DNA from 4 places in the Streptomyces sp. NPDC126497 genome. Region 1 is predicted to be linked to each of the others. Evidence: riboswitches for the same ligand, from Rfam matches in the RefSeq annotation. Region 1 holds a riboswitch; each other region holds the start of a gene.

Region 1 (4,202 bases):
CCGCCGACCCGACCGGCGCCGACACGCTGGGCGCGACGGTCGTGGCACCGGTCGTGGAGGAGTCCGCGAAGGCCGCGGCCGTCCTGCTGGTGTTCCTCTTCCGCAGACGCGACTTCACCGGGATCCTCGACGGCGTGGTGATAGCCGGGGTCACCGCCACCGGTTTCGCGTTCACCGAGAACATCCTCTACCTCGGCACCGCCTTCGGAACCGACCAGCTCACCGGCGACAGCGGCATCGCCTCGGTCACCGCGGCCACCTTCTTCGTCCGCGTCGTGATGGCGCCGTTCGCGCACCCCCTGTTCACCGTGCTCACCGGGATCGGCTTCGGTACCGCCGCGCTGTCCACGGACCGGCAGCGGATCCGGCGGGTGCTGCTGCCGCTGGGCGGACTGCTCCTCGCGATGGGCGTGCACGCGCTGTGGAACGGTTCCTCGGCACTCGGCCGGTACGGCTTCCTCGCGGTGTACGCGGCGTTCATGGTGCCGGTGTTCGGGCTGCTGACCTGGCTGGTGGTGTGGACGCGGCAGCGGGAGCTGCGGACCGTGCGGGCGGAACTGCCCGCGTACGCGGCCGCCGGATGGCTCCATCCGGCGGAGCCGTTCGCGCTGGGCTCGATGCGGGCGCGGCGCCTCGCCCGGCAGTACGCGCGCCGCTGCGGCGGGAAGGGCGGCGGCGCGGTCGGTCACCGCGTACGAGGCGTACGCGACGTCGCTGGCGTCCCTGCGGCACCGGGGGCGCCTCGGACGGGCGGGGCCGGACTTCGTCACGCGGGAACGGGAGCTGCTGCTGGAGCTGTGGCACCGGCGGGCGGCGGCCCGGCCGGCCCTGGAGCACGCGGCCCGTGCGACCGCGCCCCGGTTCCCGGCCGCCGCGGCGCCGCGGGCGGTGTACGGCGGTCACGTGCGGCCCGCCCCCGGGCAGCCGCCGTACGGACGGTCCGCCTACGGGCAGCCGCCGTACGGACCGTTCGCCCACGGGAATCCGTACGCCGCGTACGACCCGAACGCCCACCGGCCCTGACGGACCCGGGCCGCCCCTGGAAACACCTGACCGGCAGCCCTGACGTGGGGGGGCGCCGTCGGGACTGCCGGGGTCCGGGGCGGGAGGGCCCGTTCGCTCAGATGCTGAGGCCCTTGCCGCGCAGCCAGGCCATCGGGTCGATGCCCGAGGCGGAGCCGCCGGGGTGGATCTCGAGGTGGAGGTGGGCGCCGGTGACGTTGCCGGTGGCGCCGACGCGGCCGATCACATCGCCGGTGTTGACCTTCTGGCCGACGCTGACGCTGATGGAGGACTGGTGGGCGTACCAGATCTCGGTGCCGTCGTCGAGCGTGAGCACCGTCTTGTAGCCGTAGGAGCCCTCGTAGCCGGCGGAGGTGATCGTGCCGGTGTGCACGGCCTTGATCAGTGTGCCCGTGGGGGCGGCGAAGTCGAGGCCGGTGTGGTGGCCGGAGGACCAGTAGGCGCCGGCCTGCCCGAAGGTCGAGGTGATGGTGTACGAGGAGGTCGGCAGCGCGTACTGCTTGGCCAGCTTGGCGAGGCGCTCGGCCTCGGCCTTCTTCGCGGCCTCCTCCTCCGCCTTCTTCCTGGCGGCCTCGGCCTTGTCCTTGGCCTCCTTCTCCGCCTTGACGGCGGCCTCGGCGGCCTCCTTCTCGGCGGCGGCGACGGCCTCGGCGGCGGCCTTGGCCTCGGCCTGGTCCTGCTGCTGCTCGACCTGCGCCATGATCCGGGCGCGCAGCGCCTCACCGGCGTCGGCGGTGCCCTGCTCGGTGTCGTCGGCGGTCATGCCGAGGGTGCTGAGGGGGGTCGCCGAGCCCTTGGGCGTTTCCTCGTCGGAGAGGAGGGAACCCACGCTGGGGAGGTCGGGCATGGAGATCGACACCGGCGGCTTGCCGGTCTGGGCGCTGGCCATGCCGCCGGCGCCGACCGCCGCTATGACGCCGACGCCCAGGACGGTGGAGCTGCGGGCGAGTCCCCCGCCGCGCTGCTTGGAGACGCGATGCCGGCCGCGTACGGGGCGGACGGACTCCGCGGTCGGGTTCCACTCCTCGAAGGGGCCCTCGTCGGTGCGGCCGACGCCGTAGGCGAAGGTGTCGCCCGGCTTGAAGGGGACCTCGGGGGCAGGCGGGTTGGACGCCACGTGGGCGCGCTCCTTTCCTTCCGTCTCCGCCTACCGGGTTAGCTGACGGGTTCGGAGCGGGAAGGTCTCCTACGCGCGTATACGCGCCGTGTCGCCACGGCGGTATTCACGCGATTCACCCCATGGTGGTGGTTCCCCGGTTCCCTTGCGGGATTCGGCGCGTGCGCACGGAGCCGCCTTCTGTGACGGCTGGGACGACCGCGCTGCGTTATCGAACGTTAATAGACGCGAGGGCCGGATTCCAAGCCGTTCCTCTTGATCGTTAACGATTTCTCCCTGGACTTACGTCTCACGAGCGGCCAAAAACGGGCGAGTTGACCGCACTCCGCATGGCGGCCGACTTCTGACGGTGTGTCATTCGTTATGCACTGCGGGGTGAACCGCTCACGTTCAGTGAGGGGGGGGGGAACGGAAAACGCCGAGGGCCGGAATCCTTTGGATTCCGGCCCTCGGCCTTCAGTAGCGGGGACAGGATTTGAACCTGCGACCTCTGGGTTATGAGCCCAGCGAGCTACCGAGCTGCTCCACCCCGCGTCGTTGAGACCAGTGTACGCCATGTGCGGGACATGGCGCACATCCATGATCGGCGGCCCGCTCTCAGCGGCCGAGCAGATGGCCGTTGGGTGCCTTGGCCCGGTCCTCGTGCTCGGGCAGGACGACGACGGTGGCGCCCCCGGAGGCCAGCACACCACTGCCGTCGGCGCCCGGCACGAAGGTGTCCGGCTCGCGCCAGGCCGTGACCACCCGCCGCACCCCCGCGTCCAGGATCAGCCGGGCACAGGGCGCCGGCCGGGACGCGCGGCGGGCACAGGGCTCCAGGCTGGAGTACACGGTGGCGCCGACGAGCCGGGGGTCCGTGGGGTCGGCCTTGGCGAGCGCGGCCTCCTCCGCGTGCACCACCGGGTCGCCGCCCTCCCGGGAGTGGCCGCGCGCCAGTTCCGTGCCGTCGGCGGCCACCACGACCGCGCCCACGCTGAACGCCGTCTCCGAGGGCGGGCACGCGGCGGCCAGCTCGCAGGCGAGGGCCAGCCAGTGGTGGTCGGCGGCGGAGGGCAGCGGGCCGGAACCGGGGGCGGTGGGCTCGTAGCGCATCAGGACGACGTCGCCGACCGGGCGGGTCTCGACCAGTCGCAGCCGGCCGCCCTGGTAGGCGCCGGGGCCGAAGAGGCGGGGTGCCCGCGGATCGCCGACGAACAGCGGGGCGAGGGCCAGCTGGAGTTCGTCGGCCAGCCCCTCGGTGAGGAGCTGGGTGTGGATCGTGCCGCCGCCCTCGACCATCAGCCGCCGCACCCCGCGCCCGGTGTGCAGGTGCTCCAGGAGCCGCCGCCAGTCGAGTGCGGCCCCGAGCGGCACGACGTCGGCGGCGAGGCCGAGGGCGTGGGCGCGCTCGGCGCCTTCGTCGGTCGTGTAGAGGACCTTCTCGCCGCCGGTGTGCCAGAACCGGGCCGCCGGGTCCAGGTCGCCGGAGCCGCTGACGGCGACCTTGAGCGGGTACGCGGACCGGCCCTCGGCGAGACGGGCGGCGCGCCGCTCGGGCGAGTTGACCAGCAGCCGGGGGTTGTCGGCGCGGATCGTGCCGGCGCCGACCAGGATGGCGTCCACGGATGCCCGTACCTCGTCGACCCGGTCGAAGTCGGCCGGACCGGACAGCAGCAGCCGGTCGGGGCCGGTGTCGTCCAGACAGCCGTCGAGGGAGACGGCGGCGGACAGCAGGACGTACGGGTGGGACATCGGCGCACTCCGGGTGGGGCGGGGGTGGGAGTCCAGTCTGACAACGGGCCGGGCGGGCCCGTGCGCCGGCTCAGGGCTCGATCAGCCCCACCCGGATGGCGTACCGGGTGAGCTCCAGGCGGTCCTTCAGGCCGAGCTTGGCCAGGATGTTGGCGCGGTGCCGCTCCACGGTCTTGGGGCTGATGACCAGGAGAGCGGCGATCTGCTGCGAGGTGTGGCCCTCGGCGACCAGCTTCAGGATCTCCTCCTCCCGGTCGGTGATCGCCTTGGCCGGCAGGGCGCGGCCCTCCCGCGCGAGGTCGAGGTAGTTGTGGATGAGGGCGTTGACGGC
Region 2 (4,202 bases), on a different contig from region 1:
CGTCCCAGGTCGAGCATCCCGATGCCCTCGGCCGCCGCCGCCTCGGCCATCCGCAGGTGCAGCACCAGGCCGGGCGAGTACGTCGCGAACTTTGGGTCGTACGCCGGGAACCAGCAGGCCAGGACGGACGCCGACCGCAGTCCGAAGTGCGCGGCGACGGGACGCTCCCCGGCGTACAGGACCGACAGCGCGCCGGTGCACTGGGCGGCCCGGGTCCCGGCCAGCCGGCCCACGAGCCGGACGATCCACTCCCGCGCGAACCGGTCGCGCCGTCCGGTCCTGCGGTACTGCGCCGACTTCCACTCCATGAGCGCGCGCAGCGCCGCCGGGTCGCGCTCGTCGAAGACGAACCGCACGGCCCCGGCCCGGCGGCCCAGCCTGCGCTCCTTGGCCAGCGTGGTCCTCAGGAACTTCGGCGACCGGGTGCGCAGCACCGACTCGTACGCCGCGTAGCCCTTCCCCACGTCGACGACGTAGGTGGCGTGCTCCTCGGCCGCGTACGGCACGAACAGCCCCTGGCCGGCCTCCAGGTTGTCGAAGACGAAGCTCGACACCGAGCAGGCCCGCAGCAGTTCGGCGGTCTCCGGGGCGACACCGGGAGCCAGGACCGCGCCCTGGCAGTCCGACACCCCGAGTCCGATCGCCCGCCCCTGCCCCAGCGCGCCCCGCTCGTACGGCAGGAAACCCACCGGCTGCGCACCCTCGTACAGCACGGCGACCCGGGCCCGCGGCCGCACCCGGGCCACGGCGACGCTGAACTCCGGTTCCATGAACGGGTTGCGCGGTGCGTCCGTCGCGGCACGCAGCTCCCGCCAGCGCTCCCGCTCCCCCTCGCCGAGCTCCCCGGGCCCCAGCACGCGCACGCGTCCACCGCTCACCCGACCCCCCGATCAAGTCCCCCCTGGGCCCTTGGAAGGTACCGCCCGGGACCGGGCGGACGGTAGATAGCGGACCATGTTCTTGCCAAACGGGGAAAGAGTCCTGAACCGGTCCTTACCTGGCGTCCGAAGAAGGGGAAACGCATCGAAAGCGAGCGGAAACGGGCATGGCGAATCGGACCGTCGGGTTGTCCGTATTCTCTGATCATGGCCGCACCCACCGCGTACTCACTCATCGCCACCGACCTGGACGGGACGCTGCTGCGCGGCGACGACACCTTCTCCGACCGGTCCCTCGCCGCGCTCGCGCGGGCGGAGCGGGCCGGCGCGCGGCACCTCGTGGTGACGGGGCGCCCGGCCCCCAGGGTGCGGCCGCTCCTGGACGACCTCGGCTGCACGGGGCTCGCGGTGTGCGGCCAGGGCGCGCAGGTGTACGACGCCGGCGCGGACCGGCTGCTGTGGTCGGTCACGCTGGACCGGGAGCTGGCGGAGGCCGCGCTCGGCAAGATCGAGGCCGAGGTGGGGGAGGTGTGCGCCGCGGTCGACCAGGACGGGGTCGACGGGCTGACGCTGATCGAGCCCGGCTATCTGATGCCGCACCCGACCCTGCCCGCGGTGCGCGTCGAGCGGCGCGACGAGCTGTGGGACCGGCCGATCAGCAAGGTGCTGCTGCGCCACCCGGACCTGTCCGACGACGCGCTGGCGGCGGCGGCCCGGTCGGTGGTCGGCTCCCTGGCCACGGTCACCATGTCGGGGCCGGGCACCGTGGAGCTCCAGCCGTGCGGGGTGACCAAGGCGACGGGGCTGGCGCTGGCCGCCGAGCACCTGGGGCTGGGCCCGGCGCGGACGATCGCCTTCGGCGACATGCCGAACGACGTCCCCATGTTCGACTGGGCGGCCCGCGGCGTCGCCATGGCCAACGCGCATCCCGAGCTGAAGGCGGTGGCGGACGAGGTCACCGCGTCGAACGAGGACGACGGCGTGGCCGTCGTCCTCGAGCGGCTGTTCGGCGGGGCGACGGCGCTCGCCCGTCAGCGGGTGGCTCAGTACGCGCCGAAGACGTTGTCGATGGAGCCGTAGCGGTCGGCGGCGTAGTTGCAGGCCGCCGTGATGTTCGCGACCGGGTCGAACGGGTCGAAGGCGGTGCCGGGCACGTGGTAGGCCGCGAAGGTCGGGTCGATGATCTGCAGCAGGCCCTTCGACGGGGTGCCGGCGGCGGCGTTGGAGTCCCAGTTGTTGATGGCGTACGGGTTGCCGGAGGACTCGCGCATGATGTTGCGGTGGATGCTGTCGTAGCTGCCCGGGATGCCGTTCTGCGCCATGACGTCCAGCGACTCGCGGATCCAGCCGTCGAGGTCGTCCGGGTACGCCGTCACGGAGCCGGCGGCGGTCGTCGTCGGCTCGGTGGTGGCCGCGGAGGCGCCGGTCGCCCCGAACAGCGGCAGGGCGACCACGGCGACGCCGGCGCCGGCGACGGCGAGGGAGCGGGCGAGGCGGCGGCGGTACTGACCGGAAGCAGGCATGTCTGGGTTCCTCTCCTACGCCTGCGAGGTGAGCTGTCGGGTTCGGGCGGGAGAGTGCCCGGCCGTGCCCCTGCGGGCATGGCTTCACCCCTAGCCGTCCCGGCGCGGTGTCCGGTCCGGCGGCTTACCTGGGTCCCCCGCTCCTGCCGTCGTGAGTGATCGTCGTCGGTTGATGCGGGCGGCGGCAGGATTAGGCGTCCACCCGGCAGGCCCGGAACGTATGCGAGAGGAGATGTCGGGAACAAGTCCGGGAATCACATAAGACGCCTTTTGATCTTGGAATGGGCGTTTTGCGGCACTTGATCCTTCATGGGTATCGAGGGCCAACTCGGCCGCCGGTCAAGGGGGATGGGGAATGGCGGCCCGTGGCGGGGGTACCGGATCGTGCGTGACCCACTTCACGGGGGGCCGGTCGCGAGTGCATTTCTCGCCAAGAGGAATGAAGCCGGTGTTTACGGCAAATCGGGCGTCGGGGCGGGCAGGATGGTCCGCGTGGCGAGACGGGGTCCGGGGAGCGGGGCGAGAGGCGGGTTGCCGCGTCCTGGAAAGTCGTGGAATGTCCGTTGTGGTCGATGCGTGAAAGCGATCCGGCGCCGGCCCCGCGCCGCCCTGCCCGTAACCCCGGGCGCTGGCGGTGATCGAAACGTGACCGGATACGCTGACTTGAGTGAGGGCAGCGACCTATCGACATTCCGTGTAATCGCCAGTGGACACCAGCAGACAGGAGACCCCTCGTGACCGTCGTCGGGCCGTTCGGGCTGAGCGTGCGGGACCAGGCTCTGGAGGCCGATGTCCAGGCCGGGATGACGGCTGTCGAGGAAGGGCTGATCGAGGCCACCAAGAGTGAGGTCCCCTTCATCACGGGGGCCGCCCAGCACCTGGTGCGGGCCGGCGGCAAGCGGTTCCGTCCCCTGCTCGTGATGCTCGCCGCCCAGTTCGGCGACCCCTACGCGCCCGGCGTCGTGCCCTCGGCCGTGGTCGTGGAACTCACCCATCTGGCCACGCTGTACCACGACGACGTGATGGACGAGGCCGAGGTGCGGCGCGGCGTCGACAGCGCCAACACCCGCTGGGGCAACTCCGTCGCGGTCCTCACCGGCGACTTCCTCTTCGCCCGGGCCTCGCACATCCTGGCCGACCTCGGCCCGGAGGCCGTGCGGGTGCAGGCCGAGGCGTTCGAGCGGCTGGTCACCGGGCAGATCCTGGAGACCGCGGGACCGCAGGACGGCCGCGACCCGGTCGACCACTACCTCGACGTGCTCGGCGGCAAGACCGGCTCCCTGGTCGCCGTCTCCTGCCGCTTCGGCGCGATGATGTCCGGTGCCGACGAGACGGTCGTGGACGTGCTCACCCAGTACGGCGAGCGGCTCGGCGTCGCCTTCCAGCTCGCCGACGACGTCCTGGACATCGCCTCCGACTCCCACGAGTCCGGCAAGACGCCCGGCACCGACCTGCGCGAGGGCATCGCCACCCTGCCCGTGCTGCGGCTGCGCGAGCGGGCGGCCCGGCTGGGCCTCGCCGAGGACATCGCCCTGTGCGAGCTGCTCGACTCCGACCTCACCGACGACGCCCGGCACGCCGAGGCGCTGCGGCTGCTGCGCGCCCACCCCGCGCTGGAGCAGGCCCGCCGGGACACCGTGCGCTACGCCGAGGAGGCGCGCGCGGCGCTGGCCCCGCTGCGGGAGTGCGAGGCCAAGAGGGCGCTCGTGCAGCTGTGCGACGCGGTGGTGCACCGCGCGGGCTGAGCCGGCCCGGACCCCCGCACGACCCCTACGGGGCGGGGGAGGGAACCGTCCCGCGT
Region 3 (4,202 bases), on a different contig from region 1:
GCGGCGGACGGAGCGGCTCGCGCACCATGAAGACGTCCACCGGGTCCTCGGCCTCGAGGGTGAATCCGTGCCGCTCGTAGAGGCGCCGGGCCGGACTGCCCCGCAGCACGTTCAGCCGGACGACGGCACCGTCGCGGTCGCACCGCCCCAGCAGCTCGCGCAGCACGCCGGAACCGATGCCGCCGCCCTGGAGATCCGGGGCCAGGTAGAAGTGCTCCAGCCGGCGGGCGTCCGCGGCCGGCCGCAGCGCCACGCAGCCGGCGAAGGCGCCGCCCACCTCGATCACCCACGTGCGGGCCGGGTCGAACCCGTCGCGCAGCCGCTGCCGCACCCGCCGCGGGTCGTACCGCCCGAGCCGTTCCAGGTCCGCCCGGAGCACCACGGCGCGCAGCCCGGCCACCGCCTCGACGTCCGACGCGGTCGCCGGCCGCAGCGTCCAGTCCGCCGTGGGCGCCGTCCCGTCGCGCGGGCCGCTCACGCCACCGCGGCGATGCGCACCTTGATGTCGTCCGGCGACAGCGTCCCCTTGGCGATCACGTGGTCGCCCGAGGACTCACCGCGCAGCCGGCGGCCGATCCACGGCACCAGGTAATCACGGGCCCACTGCACGTCGTCCCGCCGGATCTCGAGGGTGCCGCGGGGCGGCAGGGCCGGCCAGGGCTGTTCGGGATCGGCCGGGATCTCCAGGCCGAGGGCCTGCCCGGCGCGGAGCGCGACGCGGGTGTGCCCCTCCGGCGACAGGTGCAGCCGGTCGGCGTCCCAGGCCCTGCGGTCCTGGACGCTCTTGAGGGACCACAGGTCGAGCACCGGGCAGCCGTAGCGGTCGGCCACGGCCCGCACGTGCCCGTTGTACGTCGCGATCTTGCCGCGCAGGTGCTTCAGCAGGGGCACGCCCCGGGTGTCGAACCCGGTCGTCACCAGCACCGTGCCGGACGCGGCGGTGAGCGCGGCGATCGCCCGCTCGAACCGCTCGGCCACCTCGTCGGGGTCGCTGCCCGGACGGAGGATGTCGTTGCCGCCCGCGCAGAACGAGACCAGGTCGGGGGCGAGTTCGACGGCCCTCGGCAGCTGGTCCGCCACGATCTGGTCCAGTAGTTTTCCGCGCACCGCGAGGTTCGTGTACCGGAAGTCGCCTTCGGGCCGGAGGTCCGCGAGGAGCACGGCGAACCGGTCGGCCCAGCCGACGAACGCCCCGTCGGGGCCGGGATCGCCGACGCCCTCGGTGAAGCTGTCCCCCACCGCCACGTACGACCCGATCACTGCTCTGCTGTCACTCTTCGAATCGTCTGCCACAGCCGTACATGATTCCTCTTCGAATGTGACCTACGCGACCGTAAGGAAGGATTGACGCGCGGTGAGATAAGACACCCTCAAAATGTTGGCCAACTCCGGAATACGCCGCGGGCCGGCCCCGGGGATCGGGGGCCGGCCCGCGGCGCGCGTGCCAGGAAGGCGGCGTTGAGGGGTCAGCCGATGGAGACGCCCTTGGAGCGGAGGTAGGAGACCGGGTCCACGTCCGAGCCGTAGTCCGGGGTGGTGCGGATCTCGAAGTGCAGGTGCGGGCCGGTCACATTGCCGGTCGCGCCGGAGAGGCCGACTTCCTGGCCGGCGGTGACCGTCTGACCGGCCGAGACGGAGAGCGAGGACAGGTGGGCGTACTGGGCGTAGTAGCCGTCGTCGAGCTTGACGACGACCTGGTTGCCGTACGCGCCGCCCCAGCCGGCGGAGACGACGGTGCCGGCGCCGACGGCCTTCAGGGAGGTGCCGGTCGGGACGCCGAAGTCGACACCGGTGTGGTAGCCGCTGGACCACATGCTGCCGGCCACCTTGTAGGCGGTGCCGAGACCACCGGCGCCGGGCACCGGGGAGCTGTAACCGGAGGCGCTCGCGGCCTGGCCGGTGTCGGCGGCCTGGGCGGAGGCGTCCGAGGAGGACTCCTCGGCGGGCTGCTCCGGCTGCTGCGCGGCGGGCCGGGGGGCCTCGGCGGAGGAGGGCTCCGCCGGCGCGTCCGCGGCGGCCTCGCCGTCGACGGAGAGCTTCAGACCGGGGTGGATGAGCGACGGCTCGTCACCGATGACCTCGCGGTTGTCCGCGTAGAGCTGCTTCCAGCCGCCGTCGACGTGCTGCGCCTCGGCGATCTTCGCGAGGTAGTCGCCCGCCTTCACGGTGTACGTGCGGACCTCCCCGCCCTTCTCGGCGGCGGCCTGGCCGGCGTCGGCGGAGGCGGAGAGCGACTGGACGGTCCTCTCGGGGGCGGTCTGCGGCGTGGCGGCGTGCGCGCCGGTGGCGCCGAGGAGCGGCAGGGCGAGTGCGGCGCCGCCGGTCCCGGCGACGGCGATGGAGCGGGTGAGGCGCTGGGCCTTGGTACGGCGGTGCTTACCCTTCGCGGGCATGACGAATTCCTCTCCGGCGCCTACGAGGTGAGCTGTCGGGTGCGGACTGGAGATGCCCGGCCGCGTTTGCCGCGCGGCTTAACCCCGAGCCGTTCCGGGAACCGGAACAGGCGGTCGTGCCTGTGGGTCCCCCGCTCCTGCCGTGCACGGGTCAGTGTGTGCGGGCTCCGGGCGGCGGCAGGATTAGGCGTCCGTCCGGATCGGTGGCGAACGTAAGCGACCCGGACACCAGGGGACAAGCGCGAAGTTCACCCGGAACGGGTTCTTTCGTGATCCACAGGAGGAAATGGCGTCACCGGGCGTCAGCCGGGATTCCCTTTCCCTCGTGAACTGCCGTGCGGTTCACGGGAATTACGTGAGCATGCCGACAACACGTCGTCCCGGATATGACGATGCTCACGCACCCCTCCCCCATACTCCCTTCTTCCCGGGCACGTTGGGGTGAATCACCCCAATCGGACAGAACGCCTGAATCAGCGCATCACCGGCGCCTCAGCCGGAACACCGCCGCGTCCAGGTCTCCCCGCAGACCGGTGCGCAGCCCGTGGTGCAGCAGTACGGCACCTCGATGTGTTTCGCCGGTTTCGAGGCATTCGTACGAAGCGTCCGGGTCGAGGCCGCGCAGCCGGAGCGCCGGGACGGGCTCTCCGTAGTGCTGCGCCTGGAGGCAGGCGAGGACGACGGCCTCGTCGCCGAGGACGTACTGCACCGCGCTCAGTCCGCCCTCCGGCGGGCGCAGCCGGTACAGGTCGCCGCGCTGGACGGCGGGCCGGATCTCCTTGTAGAGCGCGACCCACTCCCGTGCCTCGGCGAGCTCCTCCTCGGTCCACCGCGTGAGGTCGCCGCCGACGCCGAGCACCCCGGCCATGGCGCTGACGAACCGGAAGCGCAGCGGACTGACCCGCCCGTTGAGCATCGCGTTCGGGCTGTCGGTGACCCAGGCGGCCATCACCCGGGCCGGATGGATCTGGCTGAAGCCGTGCTGGACGGCGAGCCGGTCCAGCGGGTCGGTGTTGTCCGAGGTCCACACCTGGTCGGTGCGGGAGAGGATGCCCAGGTCGATGCGGCCGCCGCCGCCCGAGCAGGACTCGAAGGCGACGTCCGGATGGGCCGCCCGCAGCCGGTCCAGCAGGGCGTACAGCCCGCGCACGTGGTCGGTCCACAGTCGCTGCGGGTAGGGGTCGTCCGGCCAGCCGGCGTCGGTGAAGCAGCGGTTGAAGTCCCACTTCACGTAGTCGACCGGGACGCCGGCGAGCAGCCCGTCGAGCCGCTCCCAGAGGTACTCCCTGACGTCCTCGCGCGCGAGGTTGAGCACGAGCTGGTTGCGGTACTGCGTGCGCCGGCGTCCCGGCTGGAACTGCACCCAGTCGGGGTGCGCGCGGTACAGGTCGCTGTCGGGGTTGACCATCTCCGGCTCGACCCAGATGCCGAACCGCATCCCGAGGCCGTGCACGTGGTCCGCGAGCGGCTTCAGGCCGCCGGGGAAGCGGTCGGGGTTGGGCGTCCAGTCGCCGAGCCCGGCCCGGTCGCTCGTACGGGCCCCGAACCAGCCGTCGTCGACCACGAACAGCTCGACACCCATCGCGGCGGCCCGCCGCGCCAGCGTCCGCTGCTGCTCCTCGGAGATGTCGAACCCGGTGGCCTCCCAGGAGTTGAACAGCACGGGCCGGTCCCGGTCCGCGTCCGGGACGACGTACGTCCGCTGGTAGGCGTGCCAGGCGCGGCTCGCGCCGCCGAAGCCGCCGTCGCTCCACAGCCCGGCGAAGACCGGCGTGACGTACGTCTCGTCCGTGCCCAGCACCAGCAGGC
Region 4 (4,202 bases), on a different contig from region 1:
CATCTTCGTCCGAGCCGCCACGGCCGCAGGCGTCCCGGTGACGATCGCCAAGGCCGGGGGCACCCCCGTCAACGCGGCCTCCATGCTGGCCGTCCTGGGCCTGGGCGCCCAGGGCGGCGAGGAGATCGTCCTCGCCTCCGACGCCGAGGGCGCGGACGCCGCCCTGGACCGTCTGGCGAAGCTGGTCTCCGAGGGTCTCGAGGAGCTCCCCGAGACCGTCTGAGCATTCACGGTCGCGGGAATCGTCCCTTCACCGGAATACCCGCCCGTGACACCGAAAGGCCCGCCCGGACCACCGGGCGGGCCTTTTCGATTCCCTTCCGGGGCAGCACGGAAAACCCCCGGAATTACTCCCTCTTTGTATACGGCACCCGTGTTAATTCCGGAGACCCGTCGTGTTTACGGCATGTTGCGATTTCCTCACGCGGTCCGCGCGGACGGCGCCGGAGGCGAACCGCAGACGGTGCGCGGCGCGCGTGCGCTCGGTGTGCAGCGCCGTGACGGACCGCGCGCGCTCGCCGTCGCCGCGCGCCACCGCGTCCACGATCGCACCGTGCTCCGCCCAGTGCTCGACCGGGTCGGACGGCCCCTCGACGGCGTACATCCAGGCGATCTTGTGCCGCAGCTGGGTCAGCGCCGACGTCAGCGCCGGGCTGCCGGTGGCCTGGGCGAGCGTCTCGTGGAACCAGCCGCCCAGGGAGCGCAGGTCGTCGCTGTCGCCCCGGCGGGCGCGTTCCCGACCCAGCCGGACCAGCCCGCGCAGCACCTTCAGATGGGCCTCGGTGCGGCGCTGGGCCGCGCGGGAGGCGCCGAGCGGCTCGAGCAGCACGCGCATCTCCAGCAGGTCGGCGGCCTCCTGCTCGGTGGGCTCCGCGACGCACGCGCCCGCGTGCCGCCGGGTCACCACGAACCCCTCGGCCTCCAGTGTGCGCAACGCCTCCCGGACGGGGACGCGGGAGACGCCGTACCGGCGGGCGAGGACCTCCTCGGTGAGCCGGCCGCCGCGCTCGTGGACGCCCGCGACGATGTCGTCCCGGATCGCCGTGCACACCGAGTGCGCGGGAATACGCATGACCGACCTCCGACTTAATCCCCGTGAAACGTCGACGATTGACGCGTGTTCCGTGACTCTATTGCAATCGGCGGGAATTTCCGAAGGGGGGCCGGAATCCATACGTATTTTTTGGACAGGCCTTCCCCGGAAACACCGGTGCCCCGGCTCGGGTGAGCCGGGGCACCGGGAAGCGGGCGGGGCGGCGGGTCAGAGGTTCACGCCGTGCGCGCGGAGGTAGGCGACGGGGTCGAGGTCGGAGCCGTACTCGGCGGTCGTGCGGGCCTCGAAGTGCAGGTGCGGGCCGGTGACGTTGCCGGTGGCGCCGGAGAGGCCGATCCGCTGCCCGGCGGCGACCTGCTGGCCCACCGAGACGGCGACGGACGACAGGTGGCCGTACTGCGTGTACGTGCCGTCGTGCATCTTGACGACGACCTGGTTGCCGTACGCGCCGCCCCAGCCGGCCTCGACGACGGTGCCGACGCCGACCGACTGGACGGGGGTGCCGCTCGCGGCGTGGAAGTCGACGCCGGTGTGGCTGCCGGAGGACCACAGCGAGCTGCCGGCCCGGTAACTGGTCGAGACGTACGAGCCGGGGATCGGGGAGACGAAGGTGTTGAGGCGCTCGCGCTCGGCCTCCCGGGCGGCACGCTCCTTCTCCGCGCGGGCCTTCGCGGCCTCCTCGGCGGCCTTCTCGCGCGCGGCCTCCTCGGCGGCCTTGCGCGCGGCGGCCTCGGCGGCCTCCCGGGCGGCCTCGTGCTGGGCGGCCGCCTGCGCGTCGATCCGGTCGGCGACCGCGTCGCCCAGGGTGACGACGGGGGTCAGGCCGGTCTGCGCGGCGGCGGGTTCGGCGGCGAGCGCGGGGGCCGCGAGGGAGCCGACGACACCGGTGGTGGTGAGCGCCGCGACGCCCGCCGCGCGGGCGGTGCCGCGCTGCATCCTGCCGGGACGACGGTGCTTGCCCGGGGCGCGGGTGAACGCCATGTACAGGCTGGTCCTTTCCTTCCCTCTCGCCTACCGGGTTAGCTGACGGGTTCGGAGCAGGAAGGTCTCCTACGGACCCCCTCGCGACACGCGCGGGCGTCCGATTCACCCCAGGGACTCAGGTGGGTCCCCGGCTCCCCTGGCTCGCGCCGTACGGGGACTCGGCGATGGCTGTCCGGTGCCGCGGGTGCGGCGCACTGCCCGACGAACAGCCCGGACGAAGCTAAGCGGGACCCCTTCCGATCCTCAAACGGATCCCGGTTTTTGTAGCGCATCCCACAGGGCAGACGGGCAACTTCCGCCCCGATTCGGGCATAAGAGGGCCCCGGTGACGTCCGCGTCACCGGGGCCCGGGCGCGCGTGCGCCCCGCCGCCCGCTACTCGGCGGCCACGACGGTGACTTCACCGATCCCGAGGGCCTCGACGGGCGCCTTGATCTGTGCCGCGTCGCCGACGAGGACGGTCACCAGGCGGTCCACCGGGAAGGCGTTCACCACGGCCGCGGTGGCCTCCACGGTGCCGGTCTCGGCCAACTGCCGGTACAGATCGGCCTGGTAGTGGTCCGGCAGGTGCTGCTCGACCTGGTCGGCCAGGGTGCTCGCGACGGCCGCGGCGGTCTCGTACTTGAGCGGCGCCACACCCACGAGGTTCTGCACGGCGACGTCGCGCTCGCCGTCGGTGAGCCCCTGCGCGGCGAGCGTGCGCAGCACGGTCCACAGGTCGTCGAGGGCGGGACCGGTGTTCGGGGTGTCGACGGAGCCGCTGATGGCCAGCATCGCCGCGCCCGTGCCGTCCGGGGCGGACCTGAGGACCTGTGCGAACGCCCGGACGCCGTAGGTGTAGCCCTTCTCCTCGCGCAGCACGCGGTCCAGGCGGGAGGTGAGGGTGCCGCCGAGGCAGTACGTGCCGAGCACCTGCGCGGGCCACACGCGGTCGTGCCGGTCGGGGCCGATGCGGCCGATCAGCAGCTGCGTCTGGACGGCGCCGGGACGGTCCACGATCACGACGCGGCCGGTGTCGTCGGCGACCACCGGGGGAACGGGCCGCGGCTGCGCCGGGGAACCGGTCCAGGCGCCCAGCGTGTCGCCGAGCAGCGCGTCCAGGTCGACGCCGGTGAGGTCGCCGACGACCACGGCGGTCGCCGTGGCGGGACGGACGTGCTTCTCGTAGAAGGCGCGCACGGCCGCGGAGTCGATGCCGGCGACCGTCTCCTCGGTGCCCTGGCGCGGGCGCGACATACGGGCGCTCGCCGGGAACAGCTCCTTGGAGAGCTCCTTGGCGGCACGCCGGGAGGGGTTGGCCAGCTCGTGCGGGATCTCGTCGAGGCGGTTGCGGACCAGCCGCTCGACCTCGCTGTCGGCGAACGCGGGCGCCCTGAGCGCGTCGGCGACCAGCCCGAGCCCCTTGGTGAGCCGGGAGGCCGGGACCTCCAGGCTGAGGCGGACGCCGGGGTGGTCGGCGTGCGCGTCCAGGGTGGCGCCGCAGCGCTCCAGCTCGGCGGCGAACTCCTCGGCGGAGTGCTTGTCGGTGCCCTCGGAGAAGGCCCGCGCCATGATCGTGGCGACACCGTCGAGACCGGCCGGCTCGGCCTCCAGGGGCGCGTCGAGGAGCACCTCGACGGCGACGACCTGCTGGCCGGGGCGGTGGCAGCGCAGCACGGTCAGGCCGTTGTCGAGCGTGCCGCGCTCGGGGGCCGGGAAGGCCCAGGGCGTGGCGTCGCCCGCCTGCGGCTGCGGGTGGAAGTCCATCGTGGCGAGCTCGGTCACTTCGCCGTCTCCTCGTTCTCGTCGGTGCCGGCGGCTGCGGCGGCGTCCTCGGCGTCCTCGGCTTCCGGGGCGACGGGCTCGTAGACGAGCACCGCGCGGTTGTCGGGGCGCAGGCGGGCCTTGGCGACCTCCTGCACCTCCTCCGCCGTCACCTCCAGGACGCGCTGCACGGCGGTCAGGGCGAGCTGCGGGTCGCCGAACAGGACGGCGTACCGGCACAGTTCGTCGGCGCGGCCGGCGACCGTGCCGAGCCGGTCGAGCCACTCGCGCTCCAACTGGGCCTGGGCGCGTTCCATCTCCTCCGCCGTGGGGCCCTCCTCGGCGAACCGGGCGAGCTCCTCGTCGATGGCGGCCTCGATGACCGGCACCTCCACGTCGCCGGACGTCTTCACGTCCAGCCA

The links. A riboswitch is a leader RNA that binds a small molecule or an ion and turns the genes downstream of it on or off. The one in region 1 is predicted to bind cyclic di-AMP.
Region 2: another riboswitch for cyclic di-AMP. It lies ahead of ABTY20_RS04600 (transglycosylase SLT domain-containing protein); the one in region 1 lies ahead of ABTY20_RS28240 (M23 family metallopeptidase).
Region 3: another riboswitch for cyclic di-AMP. It lies ahead of ABTY20_RS31160 (M23 family metallopeptidase); the one in region 1 lies ahead of ABTY20_RS28240 (M23 family metallopeptidase).
Region 4: another riboswitch for cyclic di-AMP. It lies ahead of ABTY20_RS24200 (M23 family metallopeptidase); the one in region 1 lies ahead of ABTY20_RS28240 (M23 family metallopeptidase).

Annotation. Positions count from the first base shown of each region.
Region 1 covers NZ_JBEORT010000092.1:6,641-10,842, forward strand. Annotated here, with positions in the region: partial or broken gene ABTY20_RS28235 (PrsW family intramembrane metalloprotease) at 1-1,023, shown strand, start outside; gene ABTY20_RS28240 (M23 family metallopeptidase) at 1,121-2,140, opposite strand; cyclic di-AMP (ydaO/yuaA leader) riboswitch at 2,153-2,310, opposite strand; tRNA gene ABTY20_RS28245 (tRNA-Met) at 2,601-2,674, opposite strand; gene ABTY20_RS28250 (dihydrofolate reductase family protein) at 2,738-3,871, opposite strand; gene ABTY20_RS28255 (response regulator transcription factor) at 3,942-4,202, opposite strand, start outside.
Region 2 covers NZ_JBEORT010000005.1:14,393-18,594, forward strand. Annotated here, with positions in the region: gene ABTY20_RS04590 (GNAT family N-acetyltransferase) at 1-878, opposite strand, end outside; gene ABTY20_RS04595 (HAD family hydrolase) at 1,086-1,958, shown strand; gene ABTY20_RS04600 (transglycosylase SLT domain-containing protein) at 1,922-2,401, opposite strand; cyclic di-AMP (ydaO/yuaA leader) riboswitch at 2,405-2,576, opposite strand; gene ABTY20_RS04605 (polyprenyl synthetase family protein) at 3,136-4,146, shown strand.
Region 3 covers NZ_JBEORT010000118.1:10,205-14,406, forward strand. Annotated here, with positions in the region: gene ABTY20_RS31150 (GNAT family N-acetyltransferase) at 1-478, opposite strand, end outside; gene ABTY20_RS31155 (SGNH/GDSL hydrolase family protein) at 475-1,260, opposite strand; gene ABTY20_RS31160 (M23 family metallopeptidase) at 1,467-2,393, opposite strand; cyclic di-AMP (ydaO/yuaA leader) riboswitch at 2,398-2,560, opposite strand; gene ABTY20_RS31165 (alpha-galactosidase) at 2,875-4,202, opposite strand, start outside.
Region 4 covers NZ_JBEORT010000065.1:33,763-37,964, forward strand. Annotated here, with positions in the region: gene ABTY20_RS24190 (HPr family phosphocarrier protein) at 1-223, shown strand, start outside; gene ABTY20_RS24195 (GntR family transcriptional regulator) at 377-1,072, opposite strand; gene ABTY20_RS24200 (M23 family metallopeptidase) at 1,262-2,035, opposite strand; cyclic di-AMP (ydaO/yuaA leader) riboswitch at 2,048-2,212, opposite strand; gene ABTY20_RS24205 (M16 family metallopeptidase) at 2,413-3,801, opposite strand; gene ABTY20_RS24210 (M16 family metallopeptidase) at 3,798-4,202, opposite strand, start outside.